Regions from separate parts of the Clostridium sp. JS66 genome, predicted to be linked through region 1. Evidence: riboswitches for the same ligand, from Rfam matches in the RefSeq annotation. Region 1 holds a riboswitch; the other holds the start of a gene.
What was found. A riboswitch is a leader RNA that binds a small molecule or an ion and turns the genes downstream of it on or off. The one in region 1 is predicted to bind lysine.

Region 1 (5,031 bases):
AAAAAGGTATAAATTATCAATAGGGAAATTTCTTTCATCTAATACTTTTAAAAATGTTCTTCCAACCATTCCTGTTGTTCCAACGATAGCAATATTCGCATTTCTCATTTCAATCACCTCATACATATTTTTAGTTAATAGTTAAAAGCTAATAATTATTAACTTCTACAAGTTTAATTTTTGTGCTAAAACTGTTACTGCTTTTTGTTTATCTTTTGAATCTAAAGTATAAGATATACTTATTTCTGAAGTAGTTACTTGCTTAAATTCAATATCATTTTCTGCAAATATAGTGAATATAGAAGCTGCAACTCCAGACTGCTTCATCATACCTATTCCAACTACAGATAATTTTGTAATATCTGATTCCTTAGAAACTTTAATACCTTGTATTTCAGCCCTTAATTCTTTTTCAACCTCATTGATTGTACTTACATCTTCCTTTGATGCAGTAAAGGAAACATTTATATATCCATTAAATGGTGCTGTTTGACTTATCATATCAATATTCACATGATGTTTAGCCAATTTGTCAAATATTATTGATATATTTTTAGAATTATATGGCACATTGTTAACTGTAACCATAAGAACATCATCACTAATTGAAAGGCCTGTTATTACTTTTTCTTCCATTGTTTCATCATACTCCTTTATATAAGTTCCTTTTTGATTTCCATGCGTTGATGCTACATAAATAGGAATTTTATATTTACATCCTATTTCCACTGCTCTTGTTTCCATGACACCAGCTCCTAAGCTTGCCATTTCCATCATTTCTTCATAGCTTATATAATCCAACTTCTTTGCATTAGGCCAAACCCTTGGATCAACACCATATATTCCATCTACATCTGTGTATATTTCGCAGGTACAATTAAGCTTTGCAGCTAATGCTACAGCAGTGGTATCTGAGCCACCTCTTCCTAAAGTTGTTATATCTCCATTTTCATTCATGCCTTGAAATCCAGCAACTACTACTATTTTTCCATCCTTTAAATGATTCTCTACATTTTGAATCTCTATATCAAATATTCTATTTTTAGTATGAACTCCTCCTGTTTTTATTCCAGCTTGGAATCCTGTTAATGACACTGAATCATATCCACTTTCTTGAAATACCATAGATAGTAGTGCAATTGTCACCTGCTCTCCAGTTGATATTAACATATCCATTTCTCTCTTATTAGGATTATCAGAAATTTGTTTTGCCATATCTATAAGCTTATCTGTGGTCTTACCCATAGCAGAAACCACCACTACAATGTCATTACCTTCCTTTTTTCTTTCTATTACTTTCTTTGCAACAGCCTTTATTTTATCTATAGTTCCTACGGATGTTCCGCCATATTTTTGTACTATTGTAGCCAAATTCATTACCCCCTTCATTAAAATAATATATCGTTTCTAATAATATCTTCATAAGTTTCTCTTTTTACTGCTATTTTTGCTTCACCTTCTTTAACAAATACTACTGCTGGCTTAGGTATTCTATTATAATTGCTAGACATGCTGTAATTATAAGCTCCAGTAGTTAGAACTGCCATAATATCTCCTCTTTCAACTTCTGGAAGTTGAATTTCTTTTATTATTATGTCTCCAGATTCACAACACTTTCCTGCAATAGTATATATTTCACTATTTTCGGAATTAACTTTATTTGCAACTACAGCCTCATATTTTGCATCATATAATGCTGTTCTTGGATTATCTGCCATACCTCCATCTATAAAAACATACTGTTTACCACCATAAGTTTTTTTAGTACCACCTACATTATAGAGAGTAGTACCTGCATTAGCAATTATTGATCTACCTGGTTCTATCATAACTTTTTTAATATTTAAACCTGATTTTTGTGATTCTTCTTTAAGTATTGAAAGCATGTTTTTAAGACAACTATTTAAATTAACAGGTTTATCTCCTTCAGAATAATATACTCCAAAACCTCCTCCTAGATTTAACTCTTCAGTACTAAATCCACATTGATTTTTTATTTTTTCTAAGAACTTAATCATATCTGATACTTCTGAGTAAAATGATTTTTCTTCAAAAATTTGAGATCCTATGTGACAATGAAATCCCTTAAAGTTTACACTTTCACTATTTTGAAATCTGTTTATAATTTTACACATATCTTCATCAAATATAGATTCTCCAAATTTTGAATCGTTTTTTGAAGTTTGGATATATTCATGAGTATGAGCTTCTATACCTGGATTTACTCTTAATAAAACATCAACTTTTTTATTTAAGCTTTTACATAAATATTCAATTACTTCTAATTCATTTCTATTATCTACTACTATTCTTCCTATTCCTGCTTCAATAGCCATGCTTAATTCGCCTTCTGTTTTATTATTCCCGTGCATATAAATTCTACTTACAGGAAAATTTGCTTTTAAAGCTGTATAAAGTTCTCCACCAGATACCACATCTAAACTCAATCCTTCTTCACAGATAACTTTGGCAATTGCCAAATTCAAAAATGCTTTAGATGCATATATAACTTCACTTTCAATACCTTCTATTTCAAAATTATTTTTAAATTCTCTGCAAGTGCTTCTAACTAAATCTTCATCTACCACATATAGAGGAGTTCCAAATTCTTTTGCTAGTTCAGTGGTATCGCATTTTCCTATTTCTAAATGTCCTTTACTATTCACATTCATAGTTCCAAATAATTTCATCTTATCTTCCTCTTTTCATTAATTTTAAATATGTAAATTTTTGCTTAATTATCAATATATTAAATTTGTGTAAAATAAAAGCAGCTGTGAGCAAAAGGTACTCTCAACTGCATGTACAATACAAAGCCTTTTGCCCCAATATGATAAGCACTTCTTTAAAAAATCGGGCAATTTCCTAAAGACAGTACTATACTTGTTCAGCATAGTCCCAGTATACAAACATTAAAGCTTGTAAACTTCGGCGGATGACCCTTTCCTGTATTTTAAATATACATTACTTATGACAACCGCAACCTCTGTACCATATTGTATATATTAAATTTAGTGTTTTTTGGTAAATAAAAAACAGTTGTGAGCAAAAGGCACTCACAACTGCTGTGTATCACAACAAACCTTTTGCCCCAATATGACAAGCACTCCTTTAAAAAATCGGGCAATTTTTCAAAGACAGTACTATACTTATTCAGTATAATCCCAATACATAAAACTAAATTTTATGTATTTCGGCGAGTGTTCCTTTCCTGTAGCCAGTACTTATAACAACCGCGGCCTCTATGTCACATTGTTTATATATTCGTTTTTTATTTTCATCTGGTATACTTAGGAGTTTAACAAATTATATTCACTTAGTCAACTACTTTTTTTATATTTTTGTATATTTATACTTTTATTTCATTTTTAATATATGCAAATAACCAGCTATTTACTGGGTTTCCACAGATATCTTTAAAATTAAAAAACAAATATTTTTATATTTCAATCTTTCGCAATATAAAAACCTTATTTACACCTTATAAATCAAACGTAGTTTTAAAAACTACGTGTTATTATATTGGTATTTATAGCATTATTAAGTATTTTTAAGAAATTCATTAAAAAATAATTAATTAGCTTTCATTTTCATACTTATTCTAAATTGAAATTTTATGTATTAGTTATATAATATATATAATGACACATAATAAAGTTATACATTAAATTTAATTAAATGCAGTGAAATTTAATTTAATTGGCATTTATGCATGGATTTAATAGATACTTTCAAGCTTATTATATGGAGGTAATGTTATGAAAAAAATTTTTAGAGAACCTGTTAATGGTTTTACTCACGTATTTGGAGCCGTTGTATCACTGGTAGGGTTGATTTTGCTTATAGTAAAAGTTATATTTTCATCCCCATCCATAAGCGGTCTTAAACTTACAGGGGTTATAATATTTGGATTAAGCTTAATATTTTTATATACAGCAAGTTCTGTTTATCATTTAGTAAATTCTTCAGAAAAAGTAATTAAATTTTTAAGAAGGTTAGATCATTCAATGATATTTATACTTATTGCTGGAACATATACACCTATATGCTTAATCGCTTTAAGTGGTACATTAAGATGGGTTTTATTTATCACTGTATGGTCAATGGCCGTAGCTGGGATACTATTTAAAATGATATGGTTTAATCTCCCTCGCTGGATATCCACTTCATTTTATATAGGTATGGGATGGCTTGCAATCTTTGTTATATCACCTATTTCTAAAGTTCTTTCTATAAGTGGAGTAGCATGGCTGGTACTTGGTGGTATATTCTATACTGTTGGTGGCATTATATATGCTGCTAAATGGCCAAAATTGAACTTAAAGTTATTAGGATTTCATGAAATATTTCACATATTCGTATTACTTGGAAGTTTTAGTCACTATATATGCGTTTTAAAATATGTTATATAAAAAACAAGTGTTGAATTAATTTATCTTAATTCAACACTTATTTTTTTATTAATCTTCATATGATTCCTTGTGATATTATTTGTGTATACATTCTCTCATAAATGCTGCATATGATTTTTGAACCATAAAAAGTTTCTCCAACTATTCTCGCTTTTTTAGATTTATATTCCAAACTACATCTTGTATAATATCTAAAATACTCTTTTAATTCATTTATGCTGCCAACACTAAACTTATTACCAACCGTATTATCTTTGCTTAATATTTCTCTATGACATTTAGTATCTGATAAAATTACTGGAAGCCCACAATTTAGTGCTTGTAAAACAGATACTGATAACTTTTCAGATTTAGATGAAGATATAAAAATATTTGCACACTTTAAAAATTCTCTTAAATTGTCAACCTTGCCTTTTATCACAATACCTTCACTATTATACTTTTTACACTTCTTTAAAAGTGGTTCATATCCAAGTAAAACAAGAGTTGCAAAATTTGAAATATTAGCTCTTTGAAATGCATTAATTATTGTAAGAGGATCTTCAATTTTACTCATTGATGCAATTGAAATAAAAATTCTCTTTGTAGTATCTAATCCCAGCTTTTCTCTACGTCTTGC
Region 2 (5,031 bases), 2.0 Mb from region 1:
AATATCAAGAAAAGCATACAGTGGCAAGACTTATTGGGGCTCCTCCAGGATATGTAGGTTATGAAGAAGGTGGACTTCTTACAGATGCAGTAAGAAAAAATCCTTATTGTGTACTGCTGCTGGATGAAATTGAAAAAGTTCATCCAGATGTTTTAAATGTATTACTGCAGTTAATGGATTATGCAACTCTTACAGATAGTACTGGAAAAAAGGTTGATTTTAGAAATGTAATACTTATAATGACTTCTAATGCAGGAGCTAGATCTATTGGAAAACCTCTTATGGGATTTGGAGGAAGAACTGTAGAAAATGAAAATATAGATAAAGAAATAGAAAGATTTTTCTCTCCAGAGTTTAGAAATAGGTTAGATAATATCATAGTGTTTAATAAAATGAATGAGGATATGGCACTTTTAGTAGCTAAAAAGACTATAAGAGAATTTGAAGAAAAGTTAAAAACTAAAAATATAAAAATACAGGTTACAGAAAAGTGTTATAAGTGGTTAGCAAGTAAAGGATTATCTTTAGAATATGGTGCAAGGGAAATAATAAGAATCGTATCACAGCAAATAAAACCTTACTTTGTTGATAAGGTACTATTTGGAGATGTAGATAATAAAAAGATCATAGTCATAGATACAAAAGAGGATAAAGTTTTTATTAGCTAAAAAATATATAAGTATTTAAAGATAAAGTTTATAAGCTTGTAAAAAAACAGTTTTGGAAATTCCAAAGCTGTTTTTTCTAAATTTAATTACATAAGTTTGTTATTTTCAAAAAAGTAAGAAAAAAATGATAAAATTATATAAATTATCCTTAAAGTATGCGATAATATAAATAATGAGTTTGGAATATTATACCGTGGAGGAGGATTATAATGATTAATGGTTTAAATTGGAATTACCAAAACATTCCTATGATAGACGATACAAGTAGTGTTAGAAAATATAATACATTAGATGATCTTTCTTTAGCATACAATAGTATAAAAACAAATAATAGTGATTATTACTATAATATTAAAAATTCCTCTAGCAAAATATATTCAGTATCTACAGTGAAAAATGATGCTTCGGAGCTTTTTACTAGAGGTAAAAATTTAGTAGATGAAAGTAACAATGGATTATTTCAATCCAAAACTGCTGTTTCTAGTGATGATAAAAAGGTTTCTGCTTCAGCAAAAGAGGGGGCATTAAATAAAACCTATAGTGTAGAAGTTAAAAACATTGCTAAATATCAAAGTAATAAGAGCAATGAGATTAATGCTTATGATAAAGCAAGGTTTAATGTAGGAAATAACACTTTTGCAATAAATCACAATGGACAAACTAAGGATATATCCTTTAAAGTAGATGCAAGTGACAACAATGAAAAAGCTTTAAATAGTATGGTTAATGCTATAAATAATTCTGATGCAGGAGTTAAAGCTTCAATAGTAAAAGATTCTAAAACTAATTTAATGTATATGAAAATTGATTCAAAGGAGACTGGAAAAGGTAATTTTTTTGAAGTTGTAGACAAGATTGGTAATGCAGCAGCTGCATCTGGGACTAGTAATAAAGTTCAGACAGCTGAAGATGCAAATTATAATGTAAATGGGGTAAACTATACATCTAAAACAAATGATATAAGTTTAGATAATGGAAAAGTTAATTTAAATCTTAAGGAAAGCACTACAACTCCAATTAATGTAAAAGTTAAAAGTGATGCCAATAAGATAGAAAAGGGTATTGAAAACTTTGTAAATAGCTATAATAAATTTTCCAGTGACATACAAAATAATGATTTCGATTCCAACATATTAAAAGCATCAACAAGTGCATTAAAAAGAAATGAAGCTAGATTAAAAGGTATAGGAATAACTGTTAATGAAGATAATACTTTATCTATTGATAAGAAAAAACTTAATGAGGCAATTGAAAATGATGCTGATAAAGTAAAAAATATATTTTCAGGGTATACTGGAATTGGTAAAAAAATAACCAGTGCTGCTAAGGCAGTGGAAATTAATCCAAATATAGTTGTACAAGTTAATCAAAATATTGGATATAATAATAATTATGCTATTATGCAAAGTACAGCTCAGTATGGAAATTTTCTTAATTTAATCAGATAAAAATAATAATAAATTATAGATTCAAAATTATGGAGGTGTTGTATTATTAATAAAAATTTTAATTTAAATGAAGGTATTAGGGAAAATGAAATTAGATTGGTGGGTGAAGAAGAAAGTGTAATTATCAAAACTAATGAAGCTTTAAATCGTGCTAGAGATGAAGGATTAGATTTGGTAATGATTTCTCCAACAGCTAAGCCGCCAGTGTGTAGGATAATGGACTATAATAAATTTCTTTATGAACAATCTAAGAAAGAAAAAGAAGCAAAAAAGAATCAAAAGGTTGTTGATATTAAAGAGATAAGATTAAGACCTAATATCGAAGAACATGACATACAAATTAAGGCTAATAATGCTAAAAAGTTTTTATCTAGCGATAATAAAGTGAAAGTATCCATTAGATTTAGAGGTAGAGAAAACAATTATACTCATTTGGCAAGTAAGGTATTTGATGTATTTATTTCTAAATTAGAAGATACTGCAGTAATTGAAAAGTCACCTAAATTAGAGGGAAATAATATGATTATGATATTAGCACCTAAGAAATAATATATTTTTAGTAATTGGTTTATGAACTATTTAACTTAATATGAAATATATTACTATAATTAGTAAATACATTTAAAATGTATTTACTAATTATAAGTTTTAGTGTATAATAGTTAATTATAAGTGAATAACTGAGATAGAGGCGCAAAATTTAAGAGTAGCACTGCAGAGGTAAGTACTATGAAGCAGTTTGAAAGGAAATTTTGCCGAAACTTATAGCAGATGCTTTAATGCTATATAGTTGGGCTTTGTATAGAATATGTACAGGACTGTCACAAAGTTTATTTTGTGGAGAGCTATCATTCATGTATTAATATGTATTAAATACGTATTTTAATGCTCTGAGTGTGTTCTCAGAGCATTTTTTATCTTAGTTATTTCACTTATCGGAGAATATTACCGATAAGGGGGAGAAAAATGGAACAAGTTAATCAAATTAAAGAGCAGGAGTCAGGTGGATTAAAAAGAACTCTAAAGGCAAGACATCTTAACATGATTGCAATGGGTGGTGCCATTGGAACAGGAATATTTTTAGCACTGGGAGATACAATTAAACAAGCAGGTCCAGGAGGTGCTTTAGTTGCATATGGTTGTATAGGTATTATGGTATATTTTTTAATGACTAGTTTAGGAGAAATGGCAACCTTCATGCCAGATTCAGGTTCTTTCAGTGTTTATGCAACAAAGTTTGTAGATCCAGCATTTGGATTTGCTATGGGATGGAATTATTGGTATAACTGGGCTATTACTGTTGCTACAGAAATGGTTGCAGGTGCTGTGCTTATGAAATTTTGGTTTCCAGGAGTTCCACCTGTTATATGGAGTGTTATATTCCTTACATTAGTAGTTGTGCTTAATCTTTTATCAGCGAGAGCATATGGAGAAGCAGAATTTTGGTTTGCAGGTATTAAAGTAGCTACTGTAATTGTATTTTTGATAGTAGGTATTGCAACTATATATGGAATAATAGGCGGACATTATGTTGGATTCAAGAATTTTACAGTTGGTGAAGCACCATTTGTAGGTGGACCTAAATCAATTTTTCTAATATTTTTAATTGCAGGATTCTCATTTCAAGGAACTGAACTTGTTGGTGTAGCTGCTGGTGAAAGTGAAGACCCTGGCAAAAATATACCAAAGGCGATAAATACAATATTCTGGAGAATTTTGCTATTCTATATGGGAACAATATTTGTAGTTGGAGCATTAATTCCTTACACAGATGCAGGTGTTCAGACTAGTCCATTTACTATGGTATTTCAAAGAGCTGGTATTGCAGCTGCAGCATCGTTAATGAATGCTATTATCTTAACTTCAGTACTATCAGCTGGAAATTCAGGAATGTATGCTTCAAGCAGAACCTTATATGGAATGGCTAAGGATGGAAAAGCTCCTGCATTCTTTGGAAAACTTAATTCAAGAGGAGTGCCTGTAAATGCATTAATAGCAACTACAATAGTAGCATCACTTTGCTTTTTAACAGGTCTTTATGCAGAAACAACGGTTTATGTATGGCTTGTAGCAGCTTCAGGACTTGCAGGATTTGTTGCCTGGGTAGGCATAGCGTTGTGCCATTATCGTTTCCGTAAAGCTTATGTGGCTCAAGGACGTGATTTAGGTAAATTAAAATATACAGCTAAATTATTTCCATTAGGTCCAATAATAGCCTTGGTATTATGCGTAGTAGTTATTTTAGGCCAAGGATTAACTTATTTTCAAGCAGATACAATAGATTGGAAAGGAGTAACTTCATCATATATAGGATTACCATTATTTTTAGTATTATGGTTAGGATACAAAAAGAAACATAATACTAAGGTTGTAAAATTGGAAGATGTTGATTTGAAAGTTAATGAAGAAAAAACATTTTAAATAGCATATGTTTTGTAAGGTAAAAAGTACACGCTAGGTTATATATAGCGTGTACTTTTATACTTTACTAACTATTTTTACAAGATTCCTTGGCAGTATAACTAATAATTGATAAAATAAATAATGTCACAAAATATATGATTAAGGAGATAAATGCAATGAATGAAAGTACAATACAAGTAAAAGTTATAAAGGTTAATGAACTGGCAAAATTACCAGAGTATGCTCATGAAGGTGATGCAGGTATGGATTTATTCTCTATAGAAGAAATTGTTATACCTCCATTAGAAACTGCACTTATACATACAGGTATAAAAATAGAACTTCCAAGAAATACTGAGGCTCAAATTAGGCCAAGAAGTGGTCTAGCACTTAAACATTCTATAACAGTTTTAAATACTCCAGGAACTATAGATGAAGGATATAGAGGTGAAATTGGAGTAATACTTATCAATCATGGAAAAATTCCATTTAAAGTTGAAAAGAATATGAAA

Region 2: linked by a shared signal. The riboswitch ahead of Q6H37_RS22520 (amino acid permease) and the one ahead of lysA (diaminopimelate decarboxylase) in region 1 are both predicted to bind lysine.

The regions. Positions count from the first base shown of each region.
Region 1 is NZ_CP131467.1:2,847,891-2,852,921, reverse strand. It holds gene Q6H37_RS13375 (aspartate-semialdehyde dehydrogenase) at 1-108, opposite strand, end outside; gene Q6H37_RS13370 (aspartate kinase) at 166-1,371, opposite strand; gene lysA (diaminopimelate decarboxylase) at 1,389-2,690, opposite strand; lysine riboswitch at 2,828-2,998, opposite strand; lysine riboswitch at 3,094-3,254, opposite strand; gene trhA (PAQR family membrane homeostasis protein TrhA) at 3,759-4,412, shown strand; gene Q6H37_RS13355 (glycosyltransferase) at 4,468-5,031, opposite strand, start outside.
Region 2 is NZ_CP131467.1:4,890,928-4,895,958, reverse strand. It holds gene clpA (ATP-dependent Clp protease ATP-binding subunit ClpA) at 1-668, shown strand, start outside; gene fliD (flagellar filament capping protein FliD) at 878-2,116, shown strand; gene infC (translation initiation factor IF-3) at 2,207-2,665, shown strand; lysine riboswitch at 2,795-2,972, shown strand; gene Q6H37_RS22520 (amino acid permease) at 3,083-4,537, shown strand; gene dut (dUTP diphosphatase) at 4,696-5,031, shown strand, end outside.